Regions from separate parts of the Halomonas sp. SL18_1 genome, predicted to be linked through region 1. Evidence: riboswitches for the same ligand, from Rfam matches in the RefSeq annotation. Region 1 holds a riboswitch; the other holds the start of a gene.
The links. Region 1 has a riboswitch for thiamine pyrophosphate ahead of tenA (thiaminase II). Riboswitches for the same ligand answer to the same signal wherever they lie in the genome.
Positions count from the first base shown of each region.

Region 2: it holds a riboswitch for thiamine pyrophosphate, as region 1 does, so the genes downstream of both, ACSJDS_RS19510 (sodium:solute symporter family transporter) here and tenA (thiaminase II) in region 1, are expected to answer to the same signal.

Region 1 is NZ_JBVTRK010000001.1:1,440,058-1,454,930, forward strand. Features, by position in the region: gene ACSJDS_RS07275 (class I SAM-dependent methyltransferase) at 1-203, opposite strand, end outside; partial or broken gene thiO (glycine oxidase ThiO) at 508-1,664, shown strand; partial or broken gene pta (phosphate acetyltransferase) at 1,661-3,837, opposite strand; gene ACSJDS_RS07290 (acetate/propionate family kinase) at 3,834-5,012, opposite strand; gene ACSJDS_RS07295 (EamA family transporter) at 5,148-6,080, shown strand; gene ACSJDS_RS07300 (outer membrane beta-barrel protein) at 6,279-6,665, shown strand; gene ACSJDS_RS07305 (HAD-IIB family hydrolase) at 6,885-7,805, shown strand; gene ACSJDS_RS07310 (Card1-like endonuclease domain-containing protein) at 7,966-8,835, opposite strand; gene ACSJDS_RS07315 (hypothetical protein) at 8,718-9,170, opposite strand; gene thiC (phosphomethylpyrimidine synthase ThiC) at 9,316-11,205, opposite strand; TPP riboswitch at 11,281-11,392, opposite strand; gene tenA (thiaminase II) at 11,656-12,324, opposite strand; TPP riboswitch at 12,416-12,567, opposite strand; gene ACSJDS_RS07330 (CDP-alcohol phosphatidyltransferase family protein) at 12,634-13,374, opposite strand; gene ACSJDS_RS07335 (zinc-dependent alcohol dehydrogenase) at 13,545-14,576, shown strand; gene ACSJDS_RS07340 (6-pyruvoyl trahydropterin synthase family protein) at 14,659-14,873, shown strand, end outside.
Region 2 is NZ_JBVTRK010000001.1:3,830,373-3,845,245, reverse strand. Features, by position in the region: partial or broken gene ACSJDS_RS19565 (siderophore-interacting protein) at 1-12, opposite strand, end outside; gene ACSJDS_RS19560 (TRAP transporter substrate-binding protein) at 232-1,215, shown strand; gene ACSJDS_RS19555 (TRAP transporter small permease) at 1,231-1,797, shown strand; partial or broken gene ACSJDS_RS19550 (TRAP transporter large permease) at 1,794-3,058, shown strand; gene ACSJDS_RS19545 (protein adenylyltransferase SelO) at 3,211-4,506, shown strand; gene ACSJDS_RS19540 (hypothetical protein) at 4,440-4,685, shown strand; gene katG (catalase/peroxidase HPI) at 4,814-6,994, opposite strand; gene ACSJDS_RS19530 (LysR family transcriptional regulator) at 7,239-8,180, opposite strand; gene ACSJDS_RS19525 (CoA-acylating methylmalonate-semialdehyde dehydrogenase) at 8,388-9,887, shown strand; gene ACSJDS_RS19520 (peroxidase-related enzyme) at 10,167-10,754, shown strand; gene ACSJDS_RS19515 (hypothetical protein) at 10,764-11,441, opposite strand; TPP riboswitch at 11,591-11,708, shown strand; partial or broken gene ACSJDS_RS19510 (sodium:solute symporter family transporter) at 11,698-13,054, shown strand; gene ACSJDS_RS19505 (TenA family protein) at 13,101-13,796, shown strand; gene ACSJDS_RS19500 (S8 family serine peptidase) at 13,883-14,873, opposite strand, start outside.

The DNA of each region.
Region 1 (14,873 bases):
GTGCCGACGCCGGGGCCGAACTCCACGACCACTCGGGCATTCTCCCAGTCGATCTGATCCAGCAGGCGCCTGACCAGGAAGGGGGAGCTGGGAATGATCGAGCCGAGCATCTTGGGGTGCTTGAAAAAGTTGCGTGCGAACAGCGAGAGCTGGGCGCGTCGCTGGGGTCCTGCTACCGCCTTGGGTCGGTCTTGCGCCGTCATGGGCCTGCCTCCTGCATATGGACGAAACATGCTTCCACTCTAGGCTAGTCAAGGCTCCCAGGAAAGAACGGGTTACGTTGCCGCCGCAGCAGGCCCCGCCCGGCGCGGGAGAGATTGGGCCCGGGGCGTTGGCTTCGTGTCGACGGTTCATGAACTCGCAAAAACATGCCCAGGCTGGCATAAAGATCCCTCGGCGAATTCTCGGTCACCCTGCGGGAAGCGTTGATGTCTGTGCAGGATACGATTTGTCGGAGTCGGATGAAGGGTGTGCCGCGTTTCCTCGGAGTTGAAAGGTCTAGGTGATATGCAAGATGTGTTGATCATTGGCGGCGGCGTCATCGGTATGATGACCGCCTGGCAGCTGGCCGAGGCCGGTCGTACCGTCACCTTGCTGGAACGCCGGCGGTGCGGCGAGGAGGCCTCCTGGGCCGGGGGTGGCATCGTCTCGCCGCTCTACCCCTGGCGCTACAGTGAGCCGGTCTCCAGCCTGGCGCGCTTTGCCGAGCAGGAGTATCCGCGACTGGCCGCCCGGCTGCTCGAGGAGACCGGCATCGATCCCGAGTATCGCCAGACGGGGCTGCTCTATCTGCGCGTCGAGGATGGCGACCGGGCCTTCGAGTGGGCGCGCCGACTCGGCAAGCCCCTCGAGGCGGTCAGCGCCGATCTGATTTACGAAAAGGAGCCCTGGCTGGCCGCGGGGATCGAGTCGGGGCTGTGGATGCCGACCCTGGGCAGCATCCGCAATCCGCGTCTCTGCCGGGCGCTGCGGGCTCGGCTGATGGCGCTGCCGGGCGTGACCCTCGAAGAGGGGCAGGAGGTCGAGCGGCTATGCGTCGATGAGGGGCGGGTGACCGGGGTCGAGACGCCCCGCGGGCACCTTCCGGCCGGTCAGGTGGTGCTATGCGGCGGGGCCTGGAGCGGCGTGCTCCTCGGCCGTCTTGGCGTCGCGCTGCCGGTTCGCCCGGTAAAGGGCCAGATGATGCTGTTTCGCACCCCGCCGATGGCGGGGGCAGGCAGCTGCTCGAGCGGGTGGTGCTGGCCGACGGTCGCTATCTGATCCCCCGCGGGGACGGACGGGTACTGATCGGCTCGACCCTGGAAGAGGCCGACTTCGACAAGACGCCGACCGCCGACGCAAGAGCGTCTCTGTACCAGAGTGCGCTGGCCATGCTGCCGGCCCTGGCCGACTGTGCGATCGAGCATCACTGGGCGGGGCTGCGGCCGGCCGCGCCCGATGGCATTCCCTTCATCGGCGCGGTGCCCGACATCGAGGGGCTCTACGTCAACGCCGGGCACTACCGCAACGGCCTGGTACTGGCGCCGGCGGCGACCCGGCTGCTGGTCGATATCCTGCTCGAGCGGCAACCGAGTATCGACCCTGCCCCCTATCGGCTCGAGCCCCTGGCCAGGACGGAGTGCCCCGGGGCCTCAGCCCGGCAGCGGGTTCACGCTAACGGCTAATTGCCCTGCGCCGCCTGGATGGCGGTCAGGGCGATGGTGAAGACGATGTCGTCCACCAGGGCGCCGCGGGAGAGGTCGTTCACCGGCTTGTTGAGGCCCTGCAGCATGGGGCCGACGCTGACCACCCGGGCGCTGCGCTGCACCGCCTTGTAGGTGGTGTTGCCGGTGTTGAGGTCGGGGAAGACGAACACCGTGGCGCGACCCGCCACCGGCGAGTCCGGCGCCTTCTGGCGCCCCACGCTTTCGATGGCCGCGGCGTCGTACTGCAGCGGGCCGTCGATCAGAAGCTCCGGGGCCTGCTCCCGGGCCAGGCGGGTGGCCTCGCGCACCTTATCGACGTCGGCCCCGCTGCCGGATTCGCCGGTGGAGTAGCTGATCATCGCCACCCGCGGCTCGATGCCGAAGGCCTGGGCCGAGCGGGCGCTCTGGAGGGCAATCTCGGCCAGGGTCTCGGCGTCCGGGTCGGGGTTCACCGCGCAGTCGCCGTAGACCACCACCTGCTCGGGCAGCAGCATGAAGAAGATCGACGACACCTGGCGGTAGTCGGGGGCGGTCTTGATCAGCTGGAAGGCCGGGCGCACGGTGTTGGCGGTGGTGTGAACCGCGCCGGAGACCAGGCCGTCCACCTCGTCGAGTGCCAGCATCATGGTGCCGAGCACCACGCTGTCCTGCAGCTGGGCCTCGGCGGTGAGCGCGTTCACCTTGCCGCTTCGGCGCTCGACCATGGGTGCCACATAGCGGCCGCGGATGCGGTCGGGTCGATGATCTCCAGGTCGTCGGGCAGTTCGATGCCGCGGTTGCGGGCCACCTCCTCGACCTCCTCGCGGCGTGCCAGCAGCACGCAGCGGGCGATGCCGCGGCGCTGGCAGATGGCGGCCGCCTCCACGGTGCGCGGCTCGCTGCCCTCGGGCAGGATGATGCGCCTGTCCGCCTGCTGGGCGAGCCTGACCAGCTGGTGGCGGAAGGCCGAAGGGGAGAGGCGCCGGGCGTAGCCGCGACTGAGGTGCTCCTTGAGCCACTCGAGGTCGATATGGCCAGCGACGAAGCGGGTCACCTGCTCGGCGCGCTCCAGGTCGTCCATGGGGATGTCGTTGCCCATGGCGCCCAGGTGCTTGGCGGTGGTGAAGCTGTCGGTGTCCACCGCCAGCACCGGCATGCCGGTCTTCAGCGCGGGCCGGCACATCTCCACCATGTTGTCGTTGGGCATGAAGCCGTTGGTCAGCAGCACGCCGGCCATGGGGACGCCGTTCATGGTGGCCAGCGCCGAGGCTAGCACGATGTCGTCACGATCGCCCGAGGTGACGATCAGGCTGCCGGGGCGGAACACATGCAGGGCGTTGGCGGCGCTGCGTGCGCACAGGCTGGTGGAGAGCACCCGGCGGCTGGCGGCCTCGCCCTCGCTGAGAAAGCGTGCGCCCAGCGCCCGGGCCACGTCCAGCACCCGCGGCGCCACCAGCGCCGGGTTGTAGGGCACCGCCCCGATCAGGTGGAAGCGGTCGGTGGCCAGCGCCGGCGAGTAGCGGCGCAGCTCGGTGAGCAGCTCGTCATCCAGGGCGGGGCTGGCGGTGCCGGGGATCAGGGCGGGGCTCTCCTCGGCGCCGGGTAGGTGGCGCATGCGCATCAGGATGCAGCCCAGGGTGCGCGTCGAGCCCACGCCGCCGAAGGCCCGGGCGTGCATGTCGAGCTGCTCGGCCAGCGCCTGGGGGTCGCGCATGTCGCCGCTGCCCACCAGGATGATCCGCGCATTCAGGGCATGGGCCAGCTGGGCGTTGAGGGCCGTGGCATAGGTGCCGTGGGAGGTGGGTACCAGCCCCTCCACCACGATCAGGTCGGGGCGGCTGCCCTCGTGCGCCTCGACGGCCTGGTCGTGCAGATCGATCACCTGCTCCATCAGGACGTCCAGGCGATCCTGGCGGACCAGGCGCTCCAGGTGGGCCTGGTCGAGCGGGCTCGGCGGGCGCAGGCCCAGGGTGCTGCCGACCAGCGCCGTGGAGCGGTCGGGGCCGGGGCCGTTGAGCTCGTCCTGGCGAAACGGCTTGAGAAAGCCGGCCTTCAGGCCGACGGTGTCCAGCGCCTGGATCAGGCCCAGGCTGGCCGAGGTCAGGCCGACGCCTTCGCTGGTGGGCACCATCAGCAAGACCTGGGGCTGGGGACGGGCGTTACGCGGAGTCATGCATGACCCTCCTGGAGAAGCTGGCGGGTTTCGTCGGCGATGCGCCCCTCTTCATCGGTGGGAATCACCCACAGCTGAGGGCCGCCGGCGTCGATGCGGCCTTCCCCGCCGCGAATAGTGGCGGCGTTGGCGGCGGCGTCCAGGCAACAGCCGAAGTGGGGCAGTGCCGCGACCACCCGCGTGCGGACCTGCGGCGAGTTCTCGCCGATGCCGCCGGTGAAGACGATGCCGTCCAGGCGGGGCAGGGCGCAGGAGAGGGCGGCCAGGGACTTGGCGATGCGGTAGCAGAACACCTCGATGGCGAGTGCCGCTGCGGCGTGGCCCTCGTCGGCGGCGACCTCCAGTTCGCGCATGTCATTGGTCAGCCCCGAAAGGCCCAGCAGGCCGCTGCCGCGGTTGAGCACCTCGTCGATGCGCGCCAGGCTCCAGCCCAGCTGGCGCGCCAGGTGGGCGTGCAGGCCCGGGTCCACGTCGCCGCTGCGGGTGCCCATCACTAGGCCTTCCAGAGGCGTCAGACCCATGCTGGTATCGCGGCTCTGGCCCTCCCACACCGCGGCGGTGGAACAGCCGTTGCCTAGGTGGGCGGTCAGCCAGCCGCCGCCTGTCAGGCCGCTCAAGGCGTCCGCACGCTGGCTGACGTAGGCGTGGCTGGTGCCGTGGAACCCGTAGCGGCGGATGCCGTGATCGCGATAGAGCGCCTCGGGCAGGGCGTAGCGGTAAGCGTGGGGCGGCAGGGTCTGGTGGAAGGCGGTATCGAAGACCGCCACCTGGGGCAGCTCGGCGAACACCTGGCGGGTGGCCGCGATGCCCTGCAGGTTGGCGGGATTGTGCAGCGGGGCCAGCGTGGCGGTGGCCTCGATGGCGGCCACGACCTCATCGTCGATGCGGGCGGCACGGGTGAAGCGCTCGCCGCCGTGGACGATGCGGTGGCCCACGGCGCCGGGCCGCCGGCCCTCCAGGCGCGCCAGTATCGCCTCAAGGGCGGCGGTGTGATCGGCGCCGGGCAGCGCCTGGGTGTAGGCCTCACCCCGGCTGTCGGTGCCCTTGAGACGGGCGTCGCTGCTGCCCAGCCGCTCGGCCAGACCGGCCAGCCTCGGCTGGTCGGCGGTGGCCGGCACCAGGGCATACTTGATCGAGGAGGAACCGCAGTTGATGACCAGCACCGGTGCGTTCATCGAGTCTCCGCTGAGGGGTTGATTTAGACCTTAGTCTACCATGTGTTGCGTTGCAGCAGGGAGTGCCAGGAGTCGTCTTCTCCTGGCAAGGCTGGCATGCTGAGCGGTTCGTCGAAACCCCAAGGACACCCGGACATGTCGACATCCACTGCGACCCAGGCCGCCTCGGGACCGCTTCCGCGCCATCTTGCCGTGCTGCTCCTGGCCAGCGTGGCGACGCTGTTTGCCGGCAATCATGTCGCCGCCCGGCTGGCCTTCGATGACGGCACCGGCCTGTTGTTGGCGGTGCTGGTGCGCTCGGCGGTGGCCCTGGCGGTGCTCTCGGCGCTGTTTCTGGCCCAGGGCAAGCGCCTGGCGCTGCCGAGAGCGACGTGGCCCTGGCAGCTGGCGGTGGGGGCGCTGATCGCCCTGCAGAGCCTGATGCTCTATTCGGCGGTAGCGCGGATTCCGGTGGTAGTGGCGCTGCTGTTGATGAACACCTTCCCCATCCAGCTGGCGCTGTTGACCTGGGCCCTGGGCGGCCCGCGCCCCACTCTGCGTGCCGCCCTGATCATGGCGGTGATCCTCGCCGGGCTGGTGGTAGTGCTCGACGTGCCGGCCTGGCTGGCCGATCCCGAGGCCATGGGGCCGGACTGGCGCTCGGGCGTGGTTTTCGGGCTGATTGCCGCAGCGGGGCTGGCCGGCGCCCTGTGGATCACCGAGCACCATCTCGCGGCGGTGGGCAGCACCCTGCGCAGCCTGCTGACCATGCTCACGGTGCTGGTCGCTATGCTGCTGGCCGGTGCACTGAGCCTGGTGCCCGGTGGCATGGCGCTGCCGGCTTCCGCAACCGGCTGGACGGGGCTCGCCGCCCTGGCGGTGCTCTACAGCGTGGCCTTCTCCGTGCTGTTCATCAGCGTGCCGCGGCTGGATATGGCGCGCAATGCCCCGGTGATGAACGTCGAGCCGGTGGCCTCGCTGGCGCTGGGCTACCTGGTGCTGGGGCAGATGCTCTCGGCCGTGCAGCTGCTGGGCGGCGCTATCGTACTGGGCGGCATCGTGGTGCTGAGCCTGTCGCGACAGGGCTGAGCGACTTGAGTCTTGCACGGGGACGGTCCCTGTACCAAAATGGGGGCTGCGTAGGGAAACACCGTTTCCTAATTGGAGGTAGACCATGAAAACCGTTGCCGTTACATCGATTTCCGCGCTGCTGCTGGCGGGTGCTTTCGCTACCACCGCCCAGGCCCAGCAGCCCCTCTACCCCAACCCTACGTTGGGGGCGATGCGATGTTCTGGGAAATCAATCCCGACGGTGCGCCCAGTCGCGACAGCGTTGGCCTGCGCCTGCGCGGCGGCGCCCAGTTCAATGAGTTCTTCGCCGTGGAAGGCCACCTGGGCACCGGCGGGTCGGATGGCCCTGTCGAACTCGACTACCTGGTGGGCGCCTATGCCAAGGGCATCGTGCCGATCTCCCAAGAGTTTCGGCTCTACGGCCTGGCCGGGGTGACCGAGGTGGACTTCGACGTGGATCGTGAGAGCGACTTCTCCTACGGGGCCGGGGCGGAGTTCGACGTGGCGCCTAACCTGGCAGTCGGCGCTGACTATATGCGCTACCTGGACAAGTCTGACGGCACCTTCGATGCCGCCAGCGTGGGTGTGCGCTTCCGGTTCTGAAGCGACTCCCCGCGCTTCGCCTGCGCCCTCGACGCCCTCGGTGTCGGGGGCGCTTTGCGTCGGTCTTGCGCTATTTTGGTGCGCTCTCGAGGTGCGCTGCCTCTCCATAAGGCAGCGACATCGGCGCACTGGCCCGCTCGGCGTGGCCTGTCGCCCAGCCGCAGGTTGGCATGCTACCTGCAAGGTCATAGGGTGATTCTTCTCCACGAAGGTGATGCCATGCCGACCGACACCCTGTCCGCCGCTTTGCCAGACGCCGCCAGCCGCAAGGCGCCTGTCCGGGACGCCCTGACGCCGCGGCTGCTGTTTACCGACCTGGACGGGTCGCTGCTGGGCCCGCGTAGCCGCGACGGGGCCCTGGCGCACCCTTGGCTTGCCCGCCTCAAGCAGCACGGGGTGCCGGTGATTCCCGTGACCTGCAGGACGCGCCACGAGCTGGCGCCGCTGCGCCTGTCCCTGGGGCTCGCCGATACGCCCTTTATCGCCGAGAACGGTGCCGTGGTCGGGCTGCCGCCGGCCTGGTGCCATGCGCGGCTGGAGCGATCTCCCGGCCCAGACGGGGTCTCGGTCAAGACCCTGGGGGTGGATATCGCCTTCATTCGCAAGCGGCTCTCGGTCTGGCGCAAGCGCCTGGGAGCGGAGTTCACCCTGACCAGCGAGATCGCCCTGGCGCGGCTGATGGAGGTGGCCGAGGTCGATGAGGCCGAAGCGCGTCTGGCGCGCATGCGCGAGGGCAGCGAGCCGCTACTGTGGCACGGCGATGACGCCCAGCTCGAAGCCTTGCGAGAGGGGCTGGCGGGGGATGGCCTCAGCCTGCTGCGCGGCGAGCGCTTCTGGTATGTCACCGGCCAGGTCGACAAGGGATGCGCCGTGGAGTGGCTGCTGGGGCGCTTCACGGCCCTGCGGGGCCGCCGCCCGCAGACGCTGGGGCTCGGGGATGGGCCCAACGATGTCGGCATGCTCGAAGCAATGGATCAGGCGGTGGTGATCCGCAGCCGCCACGGGCTTGCCGTCGAGCCGGCCCATCCGGCCCTCTATCGGACCGCGGCCATGGGGCCTGCCGGCTGGGCCGAGGGAGTGGCCCACTGGTGGGGGCGAACCGACAGCCGGCTGATGCCGAGGGCGGCTCGCGCCGCCTAGGAGCCTGTCGGATTTGACCGATCGTCGCGAGGAACACGGATTTCGAGACAAGTTTATCGATCTGATGAGGCGAATAGCGCGCTATTTAACGATTCAGATCGAATGAAATTGGCCGAAAGCCCGGGTTTCGTAGCAGGTCAGCGTTAAGTCCGACAGGCTCCTAGCTCTCAGGCCACTGGCCGTTCTCCCTCCACTGCCGGAGGCTGGCCGGCAGCCGGGTGAGCTCCGGGCCCTCCAATACCGCGACTTGGAGCCGCTGGGCGCGGCGCAGGTGGGATTCGCGCCGCTCGGCGCTGCCCAGGGCGGCGTCGGTCAGCAGTACCCGGGTGGCGCCGAGTTCGTCGCCGTGTTCGGCCAGCTCGTAGAGGCGATGCAGCACCGCGGCATCGTCATCGGGTCGCTCAAGGCACTCGAGGATCAGCGTTCGGTTGTGGTGCACGGCCAGACAGTGGAACACCGTGGGTTCGTCGTTGTGGCGTCCGCTGAGGTCGATCACATGGGCCTCGGCGCAGACTCGCGCCAGCCCGGCCTCCCGAGCGCACAGCCAGGCGTATTCGCCGAGCCAGCCGCCCGACAGGTAGTGGGCCGCGGCCGGAGTGGTCACGCTCAGTGCCCGGGGTTGCTCCTGTGACCAGTCGATCAGTCCCGCTTCGCCGAGCTGCTGCAGGGCGTCGGTTTCGGGAAAGAGTGGCGTGTGGGTCAGCAGGTGTGAGGTGTCGTGCTCTCCCGCCGATGGGCTTGCCGTTGCCAGTAGCGCCTTGAGTTCGCCGAGCAGCGGCGCGATGCGCGGCGCCTGATGGGCCAGGAAACGGGTCAGGGGCCGCCGGGCCGCCACGGCTTGCTGCCACTCGGCCCCGTCCGAAGCGGCGCGGATGCGCTTTCGTCCGTGGACCTGCAGGATGTGGTCGGCCGTCAGTACCGCGCTGATCGGCAGATGCCGGAGGGAGCCGGGATCGAGCGACGGGCCGAGGCGGTGGATGACGTTGCGTTCGGGGTCGAGATGGAGGCAGTCGGCGCCGCAGAGGCGCATGGCTTGCTGGAACAGCAGTGCCGTGAGGCGGTCGCCGCCGGCCAGGTCGCAGGTGACCTCAAGGGGCGGGACGTCGCGCTGCTGAGCGGCCAGCTCCCGGGCCAGCGCCAGGGCCAGCTCGGCGGTGCGCTGCGGGTCGCCCTGGGCAGGCCCTCGTGCAGCCGGATCTCGTGGGCCTCGGGCAACTCGTGCTGAAGCAGGATGCGCAGCCGCTCGGCGGCCTGCTGCCCGCGTTGGCAGGCCACCAGCACGATCCGCTCGGGTCGCAGCTGCAGCAGCGGGATCAGGGTGCGCTCGGGATGCTCGTTGACCAGCGCGATGTGCAGGTGGGGCATGGCCTGGTTCCTTCTACGGCGGCGACCAACCCGGGCGAGGGGGCGCCTTCATGAGGACAGGCTATCTCAGGCAGACCGTCTGTCGCCATTGCAGCAAAAAAAACGCCGGCCCGAGGGCCGGCGCTGTCGAGAGACTTTTGCCTGTCTACACCTCCTTGTACAGCTCGGCGCCCTCCTGGCGGAACTTCTCCGCCTGCTCCTCCATGCCCTTCATCACCGCTTCCTGGTCGCCGTTAAGCCCTTTCTCGGCGGCGTAGTCGCGCACCTCCTGGCTGATCTTCATGGAGCAGAACTTGGGGCCGCACATGGAGCAGAAGTGGGCCACCTTGGCCGAGTCCTTGGGCAGGGTCTCGTCGTGGTACTCCCGGGCGGTGTCCGGGTCGAGGCCCAGGCTGAACTGATCCTCCCAGCGGAACTCGAAGCGCGCCTTGGAGAGCGCGTTGTCACGCCTTTGCGCTGCAGGATGCCCCTTGGCGAGATCCGCCGCGTGGGCGGCGATCTTGTAGGTGATGATGCCGGTCTTGACGTCGTCCTTGTTGGGCAGGCCCAGGTGCTCCTTGGGCGTGACGTAGCAGAGCATGGCGCAGCCGTACCAGCCGATCATCGCCGCGCCGATGCCGGAGGTGATGTGGTCATACCCCGGGGCGATATCGGTGACCAGCGGGCCGAGGGTATAGAAGGGCGCCTCGTCGCAGTATTCGAGCTGCTTGTCCATGTTCTCCTTCACGAGATGCATGGGCACGTGACCGGGGCCTTCGATCATCACCTGGACGTCGTGCTTCCAGGCGATGTGGGTCAGCTCGCCGAGGGTCTTGAGCTCGGCCATCTGCGCCTCGTCGTTGGCGTCGGCCACCGAGCCGGGGCGCAGGCCGTCGCCCAGGGAGAAGGCCACGTCGTAGCGCTTGCAGATCTCGCAGATCTCCTCGAAGTGGGTGTAGAGGAAGCTCTCCTGGTGGTGATAGAGGCACCACTTGGCCATGATCGAGCCGCCGCGGGAGACGATGCCGGTGACACGCTTGGCGGTGAGCGGCACATAGCGCAGCAGTACGCCGGCGTGGATGGTGAAGTAGTCCACGCCCTGCTCGGCCTGCTCGATCAGGGTGTCGCGGAACACCTCCCAGGTGAGGTCCTCGGCCACGCCCTTGACCTTCTCCAGGGCCTGGTAGATCGGCACCGTGCCGATGGGCACCGGGGCGTTGCGGATGATCCACTCCCGGGTCTCGTGGATGTTCTGGCCGGTGGAGAGATCCATGATGGTGTCCGAGCCCCAGCGGATGCCCCAGGTCATCTTGTCGACCTCCTCCTCGATGGAGGAGGTCACCGCCGAGTTGCCCAGGTTGCCGTTGATCTTCACCAGGAAGTTGCGGCCGATGATCATCGGCTCGGACTCCGGGTGGTTGATATTGCAGGGGATGATCGCCCGGCCGGCGGCCACCTCGGCGCGCACGAATTCTGGGGTGATCTCTTCCGGCAGGCGGGCGCCGAAGCCCTGGCCGGGATGTTGGTGGCCCAGAATCCGCTCGACCTCCTCGGTGCCCAGCGCTTGCCGACGCTGATTTTCCCTGATGGCGATAAATTCCATCTCCGGGGTGATGATCCCCTGGCGAGCGTAGTGCAGCTGGGTGACGTTCTTGCCTGCCTTCGCGCGTCTTGGCGTACGGGTCAGGTCGAAGCGCAGCGGGGCCAGCGTCGGGTCGTTGGCGCGGCGCTTTCCGTACTCGGAGGTGGGGCCGTCGAGGAACTCGGTGTCGCCGCGCTCCTCGATCCAGGCGCGACGCAGTTCGGGTAGGCCGCGGCGCAGGTCATTGCTGACCTCGGGGTCGGTGTAGGGGCCGGAGGTGTCGTAGACCAGCAGCGGCGGGTTCTCCTCGTCGGACCCGGAGGTCTTGGTCGGGGAGAGCGCGATCTCGCGGAAGGGCACGCGGATATCGGGGCGTGAGCCCTCGACGTAGATCTTGCGCGAGCCGGGCAGCGGCTGGATGGCGGCCTCGTCGACCTGGGCGGTCTCGGCGAGGAAGTGGGCGGTCTTGCTCATTGGATGTTCTCCCTTGGGAGTTGTCGTCAGGGAGGACAGCTGGGAGGACAGGGGCAGGGGGCGGCACCTGGGCCCCGCTGCATGTCGCTTGATCCCTACGCTGGTCCTAGCCAGTTCAGGTTCAACGGGATCCATGCTTGCCAGCGCATGATCTCAGCCGTTTTCAACGGCACCCCGTCAAGCGTGGTGGTCGATTGCTCAGGGTTATCGCAGATAGCTCCATCGCTTGGGGCTGATCCGGCAACAAGCCTGAGAGGAGGCGCTGTGAATACCTCCCTGTACGCTACCGACGCCATCCATGGCGTAGGACCTCCTCTCTAGCTTGTCCCCGGCGCCCTTCGCTGTCGCCAACTGCGACAGCCTTGGAACTATTGCTTAGGCAAGTTACATCTTGCCTACCGCGTCTGGCGTGACCAGCACCAGAGCGGGTCTTTCTGTGGGGCCAGACCGTCAGTCGCTGCGATCCAGCCCCATCTGCCAGAAGTCGATCTCGAGGCGCGTGGCATCGCGGAAGATGCGGGTCAGCTCAGCGAAGCGCGCCGGCGTGACGTCGGCCAGGCGGCTGTCGAGCCATTCGCGCTCGGCGCGCATGGCGGCCTGGAACTCCTGGCTCTCGTACATGGCGATCCAGGCGTCATAGGGGTTGGCCTCGCCGCGAACGGTGTCGGGCCGGCCATTCAGCCAATTGGCGATCTCGCCGTAGCCCACCAGGCAGGGGGCCAGGGCCACGTGCAGGTCGAGCAGGTCGCCGCGGTTGCCGGTGTCCAGCACGTAGCGGGTATAGGCCAGGGTCGCCCGGGCCTCGGGGAGCTCGGCGAGCTCTTCCTCCGTGATGCCCCAGTCGCGGCAGTAGCTCACATGCAGGCCCAGCTCCAGGTCGACGATCGCCTTGAGCCCCTCGTGAGCCTGGCGCAAATCGGAAAGCGTCGGGCTCTTGTAGGCGGCCAGGGCGTAGGCCCGGGCGAAGTGGATCAGGAAGAGGTAGTCCTGCTTCAGGTAGTGGCGAAAGGCGTCTTCGGACAGGGTGCCGGCGCCCAGGGAGCGCACGAAGTCGTGTTCGATGTAGGCACGCCAGTCGTCGTGGATGGCGTCGGTCAGGTCGTCGAAGCGATAGCCCATGGGCGTCTCCGCTGGTCGGTGACGACCCGGTGAGAGCGCAGCGAAGCGGGTGGGGAAGGCGAGGATCGGGGAGGGCGTCGCGGGACACCCAAACGGACCACGGCCTGATTCCCTACGCCGGTTCATGCCGCCTTCCATGTCAAGGAAGGGCTCACCCGGATCAGGTTCCACGGGATCGGCGCTCGGCGTCTCGACACCCTTCGCCATCTCAGCCGGATCTCACCGGCACCCCGTCAAGCGTGAACGCCAGTCTAGCAGGACGGGCCGGGCTTGCCAGCCCCTGTATAGGTCATTTTGCGGAAATATTTTTCATTTCCTGTTTCGCCACAGCCAGCGCATGTCGATACCGAAGGAGGCCGTTAGCGCCGCCAGTGCCGTGGCCGCCAGCCAGCTGGTGGCCTGTGTACCCAGGAGCGGCAGCAGGCCCAGCATCAGCGCCACCACCTGCCAGACGCAGACCGCCTTGCGTCGCAGGCTCTCGGGCAGTTCGGCGCCGAGCCAGGGCCAGCGCCAGCCTGCCGCCACGAACCCATAGCGCATGGCGCCGATCGCTAGCACCCAGGGGCCGACCTTGCCCAGGGAGAGCAGCGCCAGGCACAGCACCAGAATGAAGAAGGCGTCCAATTCCATGTCGAAACGGGCGCCGAAGGCGCTGGCGCTGCCGGTGCGGCGTGCCACCCAGCCATCGGCGCCGTCCAGCAGCAGGGCCAGCAGCGCCAGGCCGGCCAGCGGCCAGGGATGACGGGCCAGCAGCGCCGGGTCCACCAGGGCGCCGGCCAGCAGCGCCACCAGGGCGGCACGGGTCAGCGTGACCCGGTTGGCCCAGCCCAGCCCCCGCCGGCCCGGCCAGGCGCAGAGCACCATGCCGGCCATGGCCAGGTAGACGCCCGTCGCCGTGGTGGGTACCCAGGCACTGGCCTGCAGGCCCAGCGCCAGCAGCGAGCCCAGCACCAGCACGGCGGCGAGGCCCGCCAGGAGCTCGGCCAGCGTGGAAAGGCGGCCAGTCGTGGGGCGTGATGGGTCGCTATGCTGACGAGAGTGAAGCGACATGCGCGGCACCCAGGCTGTCGGTTGACGAAAAACAATTGATGCAATTATTTTTATATGTACCACTATTGTAAAAGAAAGTCGCTACCAATGGAGCCAAAGCGCATCAGCCGTTGTCATGATCAAGGAGGCGTGACGCACAGGCTCCTAGGGAGTATTGCAGAGGAGAGGCCATGCGCGAGTCCACCGCCACCGCCTACTGGGTGTTGTCACCCGGCCACGGGACGCTGCGAGAGGAGCCGTTGCCGCCTCCGGGCAGCGGCGAGGTGAGGGTGCGTGCCCTCTACGGCGGGATCAGTCGCGGTACCGAGGCGCTGGTCTTCCAGGGCCAGGTGCCAGTCAGCGAGTACGCGCGGATGCGTGCGCCCTTTCAGGTCGGCGACTTCCCGGGCCCGGTGAAGTACGGCTACGTCAGCGTCGGCCGGGTCGAGGCGGGCGACGCCGACCTGGTCGACCGCCAGGTGTTCTGCCTGCACCCCCATCAGGACCGCTACGTGGTGCCGCGCGATGCCGTGGTGCCGCTGCCCGAGGGGCTGCCGGCCCCCCGGGCGGTGCTCGCCGCCAACATGGAGACCGCCCTCAACGGCTGCTGGGATGCTGCGCCGCGCCTCGGTGATCGCATCGCCGTGATCGGCGCCGGTGTGGTCGGCGTGCTGGTGGCCTGGCTCTGTGCGGCCATACCCGGCACCCGCGTGCAGCTGGTGGATGTGGCACCGCAGCGGGCCGACCTGGCCGAGGGGCTGGACCTCGACTTCCGCCTCCCCGAGCGCGCCGAGGCCGATAACGACCTCGTCATCCACGCCAGCGGCAATCCCGAGGGGCTGCGCCTGGCGCTGAGGCTGGCCGGCCTCGAGGCGCGGGTGGTGGAGATGAGCTGGTTCGGGAGCCTTGAAGCGACGCTGCCGCTGGGCGAGGCCTTCCACTCCCGGCGACTCAAGCTGATCAGCAGCCAGGTGGGGCGGCTGCCCAGCGAACGCACGCCGCGCTGGGATCACCGCCGACGGTTGACGCTGGCCCTGGGGCTGCTGCGCGACCCGCGCCTCGATGCCCTGATCAGCGGCGAGAGCGACTTTCACGCCTTGCCCGCCTTGATGCCCCGCCTGGCGGCCGGCGGCGGCGAGGTGCTCTGCCATCGGCTGCGCTACCGGCAGTCCGCTGGGCAACACGATGACCCTTCGACCGGAGATTCGCCATGTACAGCCTGACCGTGCGTGACCACGTCATGATCGCCCACAGCTTTCGGGGGAGGTCTTCGGGCCCGCCCAGCGACTCCATGGCGCCACCTACGTGGTGGATGTCACCTTTCAGCGCCGCGAGCTGGATGACGATGACCTGGTGGTGGACATTGGCCTGGCCGGGGCCGCGTTGAAGGAGGTGCTGGACGACTACCGCTTTCATAACCTCGACGAGTGGGAGGCCTTTCAGGGCCGCAATACCACCACCGAGTTCATGGCCCGGGTGATCTTCGAGCGACTGGCCGAGGCCATCCAGGCGGGACAGCT
Region 2 (14,873 bases), 2.4 Mb from region 1:
CATCGCCCAACGTCGGCCTCAAGGGGCTGTTGATCGTGCCGCCGTTGGTGGGCCTGGCAGTGTGGGTGCTGTTCGTGCAGATGATCAGCATCACCCTGCCGTCGGCGTTACTGTTCTAGTGTTGCATCGTGTCGGCTGCCATCAACGCCCTGTCTGCGGTACTCTTTTCAGCCGATAACGAGAACGGCAGGCCCTGGCGCCTGCCCCGGCTGGACCGACACGAGGCTTTCCATGAACCGCATCAAGACGCTGACCCTGGCCGTGGCCGCGGCTGCCCTGGCCACTTCTTCTCTCACCGCACAGGCGCGGGATTTTCGCCTGGGGCTGATCACCCCGCCCCAGCACCTCTGGTCGCAGCAGGCCGAGGCCTTTGCCGAGGACCTGCACGAGCGCTCCGGCGGCGAGCATAGCGTCAGCGTCTTTCCTGCCCAGCAGCTCGGCAACGAGGCGCAGATGGTTCAGCAGCTGCAGACCGGCGCGCTGGACATGGCGTTTCTGACCATCGCCGAGATCTCCAACCGGATTCCCGACTTTGGGGCCCTCGATGCGCCCTATCTGGTAGACGACGTGGATCACGCCGCGGCGCTGCTGCGCTCCGACACCGCTGCCGAGCTGCTCGAGCTGATGCCCCAGGGCGTGGGCCTGATGGGCCTCGGCTACGGCATGGTGGGCATGCGACAGGTGCTCAGCCGCGGCCCCATCGAGAGCATGGAAGACATGCGTGGCCAGCGCCTGCGCATCACCCCCTTCGAGCCGATCCGTGACTTCTATACCGCCACCGGGGCGGCGCCGGCGCCGATGCCGTTGCTCGAGGTCTATGACGCCCTGGCCAACGGCCAGGTGGACGCCATCGACATGGACTTCGATTCGATCCTGATCCTCAAATTCTACGAGCAGGCCGACAATCTGCTGATTTCCAACCACATGATGTTCCCCATGGTGGGCGTGGTGTCGGGGCGGGTATGGCGCGAGCTCGACGAGGCCGACCGCGAGCTGATCGAGACCACCATGGCCGAGCACCTCGACCAGGTCCTGACCGGCTTCCAGGAGATGGATGCCGCCCAGGAGCAAGAGATCCGCGAGCTGGATATCAATATCGTCGAGGCCGACGCCGAGTTCTTCAGCGAGGCCATCGCCGAGTGGGAGGGCATCTGGGCCGAGAAGGCGCCCATGCTCGAGGCGCTGCGCGAGGAAGCCGAGCGGCTGCGTCAGTAAGGAGTCTCCGCGCCGATGCTCTCCCGCCTCTCCGATCGCCTGGCACGCCTGGAGGAGGCCGCCGCCGCGGCGCTCGCGGCGGCGGTTACCTTGCTGATCCTCGTCAACGTGGCCTTTCGCGCTGCAGGCAGCCCGCTCTACTGGATCAGCGAGCTGGCCATTTACGCCATGATCTGGATGACTTTCCTGATCGCCAGCGCCGTTCTCAAGCGGCGCCAGGGAATTGCCGTGACCCTGATCAGCGACCTGCTGCCGGGGTTTTCGCGTCGGTTGCTGATGGCCGGCGTGGACCTTGCCGTGCTGGTGTTCGCAGTGCTGCTGGCGTGGCTGTGCTGGCGCTGGTACCAGCCGCTGGCGCTGGCTCAGGCCGGCTTCGACGTGCAGGCCTTCCAGGGAGAGACATTCAACTTCATCTATGCCGAGCGCACCTCGACGCTGGGTATCCCCAAGTTCTGGGTGTGGCTCTGCGCGCCCTGGCTGTCGCTCTCGCTCACCTTCCACGGGCTGGTGAACCTGACCGAGGCCCTGCGTGGCCTGCGTGACCCGGGCCAGGCGCCTCCGCCACCGGAGGCGACGCCATGACGGTGGCGGTCTTTGTCCTGCTGCTGCTCGGTGCCGTGCCCATCGCCCTGGTGCTGGCGCTCACGGCCATGGTCTATATCCAGACCTCGGGCAACAGCGTGCTGTTCGAGTCCTACCCCCAGCAGCTCTTTGGGGCGATAGAGAGCTATGGCCTGCTGGCGATCCCGCTCTTCATGCTGGCCGGCGAGCTGATGAACGAGGGAGGCGTGACCCGCCGTCTGATCGACCTGGCAAGGCTGCTGGTGGGGGCTTCCGTGGCGGGCTAGCCTATATCAACCTGGTGGCCAATATGATGATGGCGGCCATCGTCGGCTCGGCGGCCTCCCAGATCGCCATCATGTCCCGCGCCATGGTGCCGGCCATGGAGCGGGAGGGCTACGACAAGCCCTACAGCGCGGCGATCACCGCCGCCGGAGGGCTGCTCTCGCCGATCATCCCGCCGTCGATGCTGTTCGTGCTGTTTGGGGTGATGGCCCAGGTGCCCATTGCCGAGATGTTCATCGCCGGCATCCTGCCGGGGCTGCTGCTAGGCTTTACCTTCTTCCTGGCCATCGCTGTGGTGGGGCTGGTCAAGCAGTACCCCAAGGGCGACTGGCCCAGCCGCGGCGAGGCCAGGCGGGCGCTGATGATGGGGCTGCCGGCGCTGGCCATTCCGCTGATCATTATCGGCGGCATTCTGCTAGGGCTGGCCACGCCCACGGAGTCGGCGGCCCTGGCGTCGCTGGCCGCCCTGCTGCTGGGGCGCTTCCTCTACGGCGATCTGCGCTTCGCCATGCTGCCCACGGTGCTCAAGCGCACCGCGGTGAACGCGGGGCTCGTCATCATGCTGATCGCCGCCGCCGGGGTGTTCGGCTGGGTGATCGTCTACGAGCGGCTGCCGCAGATGGCCGCGGCCTGGATCGCTGCCATGACCACCGACCCCTTCCTCTTCCTGCTGCTGATGATCGCGGTGCTGCTGGTGGTGGGGATGATCATCGACGGCATCGCCGCCCTGATCCTGGTGGTGCCCATCCTGCTGCCCATCGCCACCCAGCAGTTTGGCATCAGCCCCTACCAGTTCGGGGTGGTGGTCTGCCTGACCCTGGTGCTGGGGCTGCTGACGCCGCCGGTAGGGGCGGGGCTCTATATCGCCTCCTCGATGACCGGCGCCTCGCCCATGCGCATCTTCCGCTCGCTGCTCCCCTTCCTGCTGGCGAGCCTAGCCACCCTGGTGCTGCTGGCCTGGCAGCCCTGGCTCACCACCGCCCTGATCGGGCGCTGAAGCTCCCCTCGGGGTCAGACCCTTTAATCCCTTAATGGTCTGACCCCGAAGGGGGCTCCTGCGAGCCGCCTGCGGCTCGATAGCAACAATTCCTAGCGTTATACTCGGGTATTTATTCACCGGCTGAGCCCCAGCCCTCGCCCGGAGTCGCCATGTTTCCAAGATTCACCCTGCGCTATGCTCGCCTGCCGGCGCGCTTCTTCGAACGCTTCGACCCGGTGCCGGTGAAGGCGCCGCGGCTGGTGGCCTTCAATCGGCCCCTGGCCGAGGCGCTGGGCTTCGACCTGGCGGACTTCGACGCCGAAGAGGCGGCGGTATGGTTCGCTGGCAACGCGGTGCCCCCTGGCGCCGAGCCGCTGGCCCAGGCCTACGCCGGCCACCAGTTCGGCAACTTCGTGCCGCGGCTGGGTGACGGCCGGGCGGTGCTACTCGGCGAAGTCACCGACCGTGACGGGCAGCTGCGCGACATTCAGCTCAAGGGGGCCGGGATGACGCCCTTCTCGCGGGGGGCGGATGGCCGGTCGCCGTTGGGCCCCGTGCTGCGCGAGTACCTGGTCAGCGAGGGCATGCACGCACTGGGCATTCCCACCACCCGGGCCCTGGCCGCGGTGACCACCGGTGAGCCGGTGTTCCGCGGGCTGCCCGAGCCTGGCGCCATCCTCACCCGGGTGGCAGCCAGCCATCTCCGGGTGGGCACCTTCCAGTACTTTGCCGCCCGCGGCGACGTCGAGGCCCTGCGCACCCTGGCCGACCTGGCCATCGAGCGCCACTATCCCGACCTGCGGCGCCTGGCTCAGGGGGAGCGTTACCTGGCGCTGATCGAAGCGGTACAGGTGCGCCAGGCGGCGCTGGTGGCGAAGTGGATGGGGGTGGGCTTCATCCATGGCGTCATGAACACCGACAACACCACGATCAGCGGTGAGACCCTCGACTACGGGCCCTGCGCCTTCATGGAGGCCTATGATCCCGAGACGGTGTTCAGCTCCATCGATGAGCTGGGCCGCTATGCCTATCGTAACCAGCCGTGGATCGCCCAGTGGAACCTGGCGCGCTTTGCCGAGACGCTGCTGCCGCTGATCGATGAGGAACAGACGCGGGCCGTGGAGCAGGCCACCGCCCTGATCCAGGCCTACCCCGAGCAGTACGAGGCGGAGTGGCTGGCCGTGATGCGTGCCAAGCTGGGGCTCGAGGAAGCGCAGACGGGTGACAGGGGGCTCGCCGAGGGGCTGCTCGAGGCCATGCAGCGGGGACGCGCCGACTTCACCCTGACCTTTCGTCGCCTCTGTGACGCCGCCGATCCTCCCGGGCTGATGAGGCGCTGGTGGCGCTGTTCGAGCGGGCGGATGCCATCGAGACATGGCTCGCGCGCTGGCGCGAGCGATTGGCCCAGGAGCCGCAGGCCCCGGAGGCGCGGGCCCGGCGCATGCGCCGTGCCAACCCGGCGGTGATTCCCCGCAATCATCGGGTGCAGGAAGCCATCAGTGCCGCCGAGCGGGACGACTTCGCCCCCTTCGAGACGCTGCGCGAGGTGCTGGCCGAGCCCTTTGTCGAGCAGCCCGGTCGCGAGGCGTATGCCCGTCCGGCCGAACCGGCCGAGCGGGTGTTTCGCACCTTCTGCGGGACCTGAAACGCCGTGGGAGGCCGGCTCTGCCGGGCGAAGGGAGGCGCAAGCCAGCGATGAACCGAAAAAAGACGCCCGGGGAGCCCGGGCGTCTCTGTCAGCAAGCCAGGGTGAGTGCCTGGCTTAAGCCACCATCACTTCTGGAGTTTCTCCACGTCGAAGCGGTCGGCGTTCATCACCTTGGTCCAGGCCTTGACGAAGTCCTTGACGAACTTCGCCTGGTTGTCGTCCTGGGCATAGACCTCGGCATAGGAGCGCAGGATGGAGTTGGAGCCGAACACCAGGTCGATACGGCTGGCGGTCCACTTCACCTGATCGCTCTTGCGGTCGCGGATCTCATAGAGATTGTTGCCCGCCGGCTTCCAGGCATTGTTCATGTCGGTCAGGTTGACGAAGAAGTCATTCGTCAGCTGCCCCTCCCGGTCGGTGAACACCCCGTGCTGGGTGCCGCCATGGTTGGTGCCCAGCACGCGCATGCCGCCGATCAGCACGGTCATCTCCGGCGCGGTCAGCCCCATCAGCTGGGCGCGATCGAGCAGCATCTCCTCCGGCTTGACCACGTACTCCTTCTTCTGCCAGTTGCGGAAGCCATCGGCGAGCGGCTCCAGGGGCTCGAAGGACTCGGCGTCGGTCATCGCCTCGGTGGCGTCGCCGCGGCCCGGAATGAAGGGCACCAGGATATCGTGGCCCGCGGCCTTGGCGGCCTGCTCGATGCCCAGGCTGCCGCCCAGCACGATCAGGTCGGCCACGCTGGCGCCGGTCTCGCTGGAAAGCCGCTCGTAGACCTTGAGCACCTTTGCCAGGCGCTGCGGCTCGTTGCCCTCCCAGTCCTTCTGCGGGGCCAGGCGGATGCGCGCGCCGTTGGCGCCGCCGCGCATGTCGGAGCCGCGGAAGGTGCGGGCGCTGTCCCAGGCGGTGGCGACCAGCTCGGCAATGGGGAGGCCGCTATCGGCGATCTTCTGTTTGACCGCCTCGACGGAGTAGTCGGTATTGCCTGCCGGTACCGGATCCTGCCAGATCAGGTCCTCTTCCGGTGCATCCGGGCCGATGTAGCGCGACTTCGGCCCCATGTCGCGGTGGATCAGCTTGAACCAGGCCCGTGCGAAGGCGTCCTGGAAGTAGGCAGGGTCCTTGCGGAACGCCTCCATGTACTTCCGGTAGCTGGGATCCATCTTCATCGCCATGTCGGCGTCGGTCATGATGGGATTGTGGCGAATGGAGGGGTCGCTGGCGTCGACCGGCTTGTCTTCCTCCTTGACGTCGACGGGCTCCCACTGGTTGGCGCCCGCGGGGCTCTTCTTCAGCTCCCATTCGTGGTCGAGGAGCATTTCGAAGTAGCCCATGTCGAACTTCGTCGGCTCCTTGGTCCAGGCGCCTTCGATGCCCGAGGTCACCGCCTTGGCGGCCTTGCCCTGCATGTGGGGGTTGGTCCAGCCAAACCCCTGCTCCTCGACGTCGGCGGCCTCGGGCTCCGGGCCCAGGGCCTCGGCGTCGCCGTTGCCGTGGCATTTGCCGACGGTGTGGCCCCCGGCGGTCAGCGCCGCGGTCTCCTCGTCGTTCATCGCCATCCGCTTGAAGGTCATGCGCACCTGCTCGGCGGTCTTGAGCGGGTCGGGGTTGCCGTTCACGCCTTCCGGGTTGACGTAGATCAGGCCCATTTGCACTGCGGCCAGCGGATTCTCCAGGGTGTCCGGCTTCTCGACGTTGCCGTAGCGCGTATCGGAGGGCTCCAGCCACTCCTTCTCCGCCCCCCAGTAGATATCCTTCTCGGGATGCCAGATGTCTTCGCGGCCAAAGGAGAAGCCGAAGGTCTTCAGGCCCATGGACTCGTAGGCCACGTTGCCGGCCAGGATGATCAGGTCGGCCCAGCTGATCTTGTTGCCGTACTTCTTCTTGATCGGCCACAGCAGGCGGCGCGCCTTGTCCAGGCTGGCGTTGTCGGGCCAGCTGTTGATCGGGGCGAAGCGCTGGTTACCGGTGCCGCCGCCGCCGCGGCCATCGGCGATCCGGTAGGTGCCCGCCGCGTGCCAGGACATGCGGATCATCAGGCCGCCGTAGCGGCCCCAGTCGGCCGGCCACCACGCCTGGCTGTCGGTCATCAGGGCGTGCATGTCCTGCTTCAGCGCCTCGAAGTCGAGCTTCTTGACCTCTTCGCGATAGTCGAAGTCCTCGCCCATCGGGTCGGTCTTGCGGTCGTGCTGGTGAAGGATGTCCAGGTTCAGGGCTTCCGGCCACCAGTCCATGTTCGAATGGCCCGAGGCGGTGTTGCCGCCGTGCATGACCGGGCACTTGCCAATGTTCTGCTGATCACCCATATCGCTCTCCACTCATGGCTGCGTTGGTGTAGCTGCCACCTCTGTATAGTCGATGGCGGTTTGGGGTAGCAATGAGCCTTATCAACCTATGGTCATCAACTGCCCACGGTTGCGGCTTTGCGTCCTGTAACCCTCAACCTACGCGGGATGTGTCCATTAGCACAAAACGAGATTGCCGACCGTGCTGATAGCGAATCTTTATCATCAGCCGGCGTAGCGGTCCGCCGTGTCTGGCGATTGGCGTTCAGTCTTCGGGAAGGCGAAGCTCCCGCGCCTCGCCCATCAGGAAGGCACGGTTGGCCTCCAGCGCTTCGCGCAGGAAGTCCCACAGCAGCCGCACCCGGGCCAGGCGGCGCTGCTCCTGGCGCGAGGTGATCCAGAACTGGCGGGTGATGGCGACCTCATCGCTCAGCACCGGCGCGAGTCCCGCCGTGGGCTCGGCCATGAAGCAGGGCAGCACCGCCAGGCCGGCGCCATGAAGGGCGGCGGCGTGCTGGGTGGTGACGCTGGTGCTGCGGATCGAGAAGTGGGGGCCGGGATGGCCCACCACGGCGGGGTCGAGCAGCGGCTCCAGATAGCTGAGCTGCTCGCTGAAGATCAGGTCGTCCACGTAGCCGATCAGGCGATGCTCGCCCAGCCCGGCCAGGGTGTCGGGAATGCCCTGGCGGGCCAGGTAGTCGTGGCTGCCGTAGAGCCGTAGCCGGTAGTCGCACAGCCGCGAGATCACCAGTCCCGGGCTCGCCGGGCGCTCCACGGTGATGGCTAGGTCCGCCTCATGGCGGCTGAGGTTGACCACCCGGGGCAGGGCCAGCAGGTCCAGGGTGATGCCGGGGTGGCGGCGGCAGAAGGCCGAGAGCAAGGGGGCGATGACCCAGGTGCCGAAGCCCTCGGTCACGCCGAGACGGATCTGGCCGCTGACCTGATGGTTCTTGTCGGTGAGGCTCTCCCCGGCCTCGAAGGCGTGGCGAGCCATCTCCTCGGCGTGGGCGAGCAGCTGCTGGCCGGCCTCGGTGAGGTGGTAGCCGTGGGTGCTGCGTTCGAACAGCTGGGTGTTGAGCCGCTGCTCGAAGCGGCGGGTGCGCCTTGACAGGGTGGAGTGATCCACCCCCAGGCGCCGGGCGGCATCGGTGAGGCGCTGGCTGCGCGCTACCTCCAGGAAGATCTGGATATCTTGCCAGTCGAGCATGGTGCCTCCCGAAGCGGTTGGCTGTGCATTATTGCACAAACAATGTGCCCGCGTGCCCGTTGTCACGGTATCCGGCGAGTGGCTAGACTCGTTGGCACCGTACTTCGTGTTTTTATACACATAAAGTCTAATGTCGGTGCGACCACTACCACAATGCCAATTCATCGCCAGACAGCCGACACGCCAACCACAGAGGAGCACGACACCATGTCCGTTCGCGAAATCCCCATGTACATCGACGGCCAGCCCGTCCAGTCCCAGAGCCAGGAGTGGCGCGACGTGGTCAACCCGGCGACCCAGGAAGTGGTGGCGCGGGTGCCGTTTTGCACGGCAGATGAAGTGGAGCAGGCCGTTGCCAGTGCCAAGGCGGCCTTCAAGGAGTGGCGCAAGGTGCCGCTGGGCAAACGCATGCGCATCATGCTCAAGCTGCAGGCGCTGATTCGCGAGAACACCGCCGAGCTGGCCGCGCTGATCACCGAGGAGCACGGCAAGACCCTGCCCGACGCCGAGGGCGAGGTGGGCCGCGGCCTGGAAGTGGTAGAGCACGCCTGCTCGATCACCTCCCTGCAGCTGGGCGAGCTGGCCGAGAACGCCGCCAGCGAGGTGGACGTCTATACCCTCAATCAGCCGCTGGGCGTGGGCGCCGGCATCACCGCCTTCAACTTCCCGATCATGCTGCCCTGCTTCATGTTCCCGCTGGCCATCGCCACCGGCAACACCTTCGTGCTGAAGCCCTCCGAGCAGGATCCGAGCTCCACCATGCGCTTGGTCGAGCTGGCCCACGAGGCGGGCATTCCCGCCGGGGTGCTCAACGTGGTGCACGGCGGCCCGGACGTGGCCAACCAGATCGCCGATCACACCGATATCAAGGCGCTGTCGTTCATCGGCTCTAGCCACGTTGGCACGCTGCTCTACAACCGTGCCGCCGCCGCCGGCAAGCGCATGCAGTCGATGATGGGCGCCAAGAACCACTGCGTGGTCATGCCCGACGCCAACCGCAGCCAGGCGATCAACAACCTGCTGGGCTCCGCCTTCGGTGCCGCCGGCCAGCGCTGCATGGCCAACTCCGTGGTGGTGCTGGTGGGCGAGGCCAAGGCGTGGCTCGACGATATCGTCGACGGTGCCCGCAACATGAAGGTGGGCCCTGGCACCCAGCGCGACGCCGACCTGGGGCCGCTGGTCTCGCCGGCCGCCCGCGACCGCGTAGTGCGCCTGATCGACGCCGGCGAGCAGGAGGGCGCCAAGCTGCTGGTGGACGGCCGCGGCTATGAGGTGTCGGGCTACGAGCACGGCAACTTCGTCGGGCCCACCGTCTTTGCCGACGTCAAGCCGGAGATGACCATCTATCGCGAGGAGATCTTCGGCCCGGTGCTCTGCGTGGTGACCGTCGACACCCTGGACGAGGCGATCGAGTTCATCAACGCCAACCCCAACGGCAACGGCACCTCCATCTTCACCAACTCCGGCTGGGTGGCGCGTCGCTTCGAGACCGACATCGACGTGGGCCAGGTGGGCATCAACGTGCCGATCCCGGTGCCGGTGGCCTACTTCAGTTTCACCGGCTCGCGGGGCTCGAAGCTGGGCGACCTGGGCCCCAACGGCAAGCAGGCCATCGCCTTCTGGACCCAGACCAAGACCGTCACGGCCCGCTGGTTCGAGCCGGAGAACGTCTCCAGCGGCATCAACAGCACCATCTCGCTGAGCTGATCCTGCCGCTCGGTGGCATCGCGGCCCCGCCTCGCAAGAGGCGGGGCCGCGTGCGTTTCGGTCCATGACTTCCGTGGCAGTCTTTCTGTGGGAGGCCGGCTCTGCCGGCGGTTCGACGCTTCGACGGATGGAGGCCGCAGGTCCCCTGCGGTGGCCGCCAACGGTCAGGCTGGCCGCCATGCCTTTCGGGTACGCCTGAGACGGAAATCGTATGGACAGCATGGTGACGTTGACGTTAACTGGAAGTTTCCAAGAACAATCGTCCAGTCAGGAGCCACCATGACCGCCCCCATCAGCCGCTTTCCGATACCCGAATCCATCGACGACCTGCCCGAGGACATCCGCGACGCCATGCTGGCGGTGCAGGAGAAGGCGGGATTCGTGCCCAACGTCTTTCTCATGCTGGCCCACCGGCCGGCGGAGTTCCGCGCCTTCTTCGCCTACCACGATGCGCTGATGGAGCGGGAATCCGACACCCTGACCAAGGCCGAGAAGGAGATGATCGTGGTGGCCACCAGCGCCCAGAATCGCTGCCTCTACTGCGTGGTGGCCCATGGCGCCCTGGTGCGGATCTACAGCAAGGACCCGCTGCTGGCCGACCAGGTGGCCATCAATCATCGGGTCGCGGGCCTGAGCGAGCGCCACCGGCTGATGCTCGATTTTGCCTTTCATAGCGGGCTGGAGGTGGGCGAGCTGACCGATGACTGGCAGACCCGCCTGATCGACGCGGGGTTCACCCTCGACGACATCTGGGACATCGGCGCCATTGCCGCCTTCTTCGGCATGTCCAACCGCCTGGTCACCCTGGCCGGCACCCCGCCCAACGACGAGTTCTACCTGATGGGCCGAGTGCCGCGGGAGCGGTAGTGCGGGTGATCAGGCCTTGGCGATCGCTTCCTTGAGCAGCTGTAGCGCCGGCGCCAGCTGGCTTTCGTGCAGCACCAGCACGGTCGCGCCGCTTTCTCCCTCGACGGGCGCAACCACGGCGAATTCGCCCTCTTCCAGATGGAACTCGTGGATCTCGCGCGGGCCGTCCGGGGTCTCGCAGTGGATGGAGCGGTAGGTGTCGTCCTCGCCATAGATGAGGCGGTGGTAGACCTTGAAGAAGGTGTAGAGGTACAGCCCTTGGGGAAAGGCGGGCCAGCGGGCGGGGATGGTGCGGGTCTCCTCGTCCAGGGACTGGCCGCCGGCTTCGGCCCGTGCGATGGCCTCATCCAGCGGGGCGGCCAGCAGGGAGGCGGCATCGTAGGGCAGCGGCTGCTGGGCCTGAAAGGCCTGCCGATAGCGCTCGGCCACCTGCTGCATGTCGCCGAGCGAGCCGATGGGGTGATCGCTGTGCTTCAGGTCGGCGGGCTCGAAGCCGCCGTTTTCCCAGCCGTGAATGACTCGCAGCGTCAAGTTGCCGTTCGTCATGGGGGCCAGCACCAGCGCTTGGATGGCGACCCGCAGATGCAGTAGCCGCTCGATGACCGGATTCTCGAAGGCGCTGTAGGGGTCGGCAAAGATGGCGTGCAGGCGGCAGGTGGCGTGTTCCTTGGCTTCACGGTAGGGCATGGGCGTGTCTCGTGTCGGGGCAGGACGGCGGGCATCGGCCGCCAGTATGAGCATTCGCGCCTGCCGATGGAAGGCCACGACGGCTTTACAGTCGGCATCTGAGGGTCGATGATGACGTTCCGGCATAGACCGGGCTCAATCCACGAATATTCTGTCGCCAGGGGAGTCCCGCCAGCTGCTTCGGCACTGGGGGCTGAGAGGGCCAAGCGCCGACCCTGGAACCTGATCCGGTTCATACCGGCGGAGGAAGCGCGACATGCCCTACCTGACGTCTGCCGTGCTCGGCGCGGCGCTCTTGTGCTTTGCATTCCTGGGCCTGCGGGCCCGCCGGGCCGACGGCCTGCTCGATGACTACGTCACCGCCCGCAACTCCCAGGGCGCCCAGGCCATCGGGCTGTCGTTCCTGGCCTCCAGCATGGGGGCCTGGATCCTCTTCGCGCCGCCGGAGATCGGCGCCTTCGTGGGGCCGGTGGCGCTGGCCGGCTACGCCATCGGCTCGTCGTTGCCGTTCCTGGTGCTGGGGCTCTACGGCCCGGCGATCCGCCGCCATCTGCCGAAAGGGCGCAGTATCGGCGAATTCGCCGAGTCCTGCTACGGTGCCGGAGTGCGGCGATGGGTCTCCTTCGTCTCGGTGGCCTACATGGCGATCTTCCTGGCCGCCGAGCTCACCGCCATCGGTGCCATCGCCGCGCTGCTCTCGGACGTGTCCCCGGCGCTGGTGATCCTCGGGGTGGCAGTGGTCACCCTGGTCTACACCACCCTGGGCGGGCTGCGGGCGAGCCTTGCCACCGACCGCTGGCAGGCCTGGCTGCTGCTGGCCTTGCTGCTGGTGGTGGGCGGTGTGGCCTGGTGGTGGCTGCCGCCCATGCCCGCCGGGGCGGTGATGCCAACCATTCCTACCGGTAACGCGCTCTCCGTGGCGCTGACCCTGGTGATCGCCGTCACCGCGGCCAACCTCTTCCACCAGGGCTACTGGCAGCGGGTGTGGGCGGCCGAGGATGACCGCGCCCTGGCCCGCGGGGCCCTGCTGGGCGGGGCAAGCACCCTGCTGGTGGTGATGGCTATCGGCGGCCTGGGTATGCTGGCGGCCATGCATGCGCTCCCCTTGGGTGAGCCGCCGATTCCCTTCTTCGCGCTGCTCTCCGCCGCGCCGGCCTGGCTGGGTGTTCCGGCCCTGGTGCTGGCGGTCACCCTGGTGGCCTCCAGCGTCGATACCCTGCAGAACGCCATCGCCTCCATGGCGGTGGCCAGCTCCGGCCGGCGCGGGCTCTCGGTGCGGGCGGCGCGGCTGGCCACGGTGGCGCTGATGCTGCCGGTGGTGTGGGTGGCCCTGCAGGGCTTCTCGGTGCTGCGTCTCTTCCTGATCGCCGACCTGCTGTGTGCGGCCATCCTGCTGCCGGTGCTGCTGGGCCTGTGGCGGCGCATGTCGCCGCTGGCGGCGGTAGCCGGCGGCGTGGCGGGCCTGACTAGGCGCGATCGTGCCTGGCTGGATCAGCCTGGGCAGCCTCTCCGCCGGCGTGCTCGCCGCCACCTTTCCGGACAGCATCCCGACCCTGGCGCCTTTCCTCGGCGCGCTGGTCGCCTCCACGCTGGTCAGCCTGCTGGTCGCCTGGCGGCGTCCGGGGGCGAGATTCGAACCACCCTCAAGGGAGATGCCCTGTGACGACACGCTCCGACTGGAATGCCTGGGCGGCGCAACAGGCAGCGCCGCGAATCACCGACTGGCTGCGCGAGCTCAGCGAGCCCGACTGGTCCGCCACCGTGAACCACCCGCTCTTCGATGCGATGGCCGAGGGGCGCCTTTCCGGTGACGATTTTGCCGCCTATATGGTGCAGGACTACGGCTTCGTCGACCCCTTCACCGCCCTGATCGGCTTCGCCATCGGCCGCGCGCCGAGCATGTCGGACCGGGTGGTGCTGGGACAGTTCATGGGCATGCTGACCAGCGACGAGAACAACACCTTCCAGCGCACCTTCGAGGCCTTCGAGGTGCCCGAGTCCCAGCGCGAGGCGCCGGACCACCTGCCCGAGACCCGGGACTTCCAGGCGCTGCTGCGCGAGACCGGCCGCACCGGCGACTACGCGGAGATACTGGCCGCCCTGGTGGTCACCGAGTGGATCTACCTGGAGTGGGCGCTGCGGGTCACCCGAGCCGAGGGGCTGCACCCGCTGGTGGGGGAGTGGATCGACCTGCACGACAACCCCGCCTTTCAGGACTTCGTGGCCTGGCTGCGCCGCCGCCTGGACGAGGAAGCGGAGGCGCTCGATGACGCCGCTTTCAGCCGCATGGCCGAATGCTTCCGCGAGACCGTGGCGAAGGAACGCGCCTTCCATGACGCCGTGATGCCGCGCTGAGTCGTTTCTACAGCGTGCAGCTCAAGCGCCAGATGGCGCACATGCTGGATGCCACAGCGTCTTGAACTGGCAGTGCATCACCTGAGTCATCCGCATTCGCTTGGCCAGCGTATCAGGCCCCAGCCGTATCGGGTGTCCTTTCCTGGAGGGCCGAGATCGATTGCCGATTCACGTGCATGTTCCAGCCAGTTGTCGCCCAGTTGCTGTGCGGCCAGCAGCGAGGCAAGCACGAAGGGGGTCGCAAGGGAGGTGCCGGATCGGTAGGCGGTGCCGTTCGCAGAGGCCACCCAGATGTCCACGCCGGGGGCGGAAAAGTCGATATAGGCGCCGTGGTTGGCGCGCCGGTAAGGGCGTCCGTTCGCATCCACGGCGGTGGCCGCGACCACGCCCGGAAAGGCCGCCGGGTAAACGGCGGGACCTTCCGGGCCGAGGTTGCCGGCGGCCGCCACCAGCAGAATGTCCTCGGCGAGCAGTCGCTGGAGTATCTCGTCGAGGATACGGTTTTCCCGCCCGCCCAGGCTAAGGTTGATGGCGTCAACTTGCTGACCCATAAGCCAGTCCATTCCCCTGGCGAGGGTGTCGGTGGTGGTCTCAATGTCGTTGCCCCGCTGGCGAAAGACGGCGGCGACGGAAATCGCGGCTTCCCGCATCATGGGCGTAAATCCCTGGTCCGGGTCGCCGACCCAGAGGCTAGCGATCGCCGTGCCGTGGTCGCCGGGTGCGGGTGTCGGGCCAGCGAGTTGCGTCATGTCGATCGAGCGCCCCGCTAAGGCAGGATGTGCGAGGTTCACGGCGGTATCCAGCAGGCCGACTCGGACATTGGCAAGGCAAGCCGTGGCTCCCGTCGACAGGCCGATCATCGCCTGCCCATAGCGTTGCCGAGGGCCGGCCATCAGCCGATAGCGGTGGTTGAGGTCCAGTTGCAAGTCTGGGAACTCTCGCTGAATTTCTGCTAGCAGCATCAGGGTGTCCGCTCCGGCTGGCAGGCGGAAGACACTTACCACTAGCCCCAGCCGTTCCAGTGCCTGGCGGCTCTTGATTCGCAACTGGTAGCCCGCCAGTTCGCGAGCCCCTGCC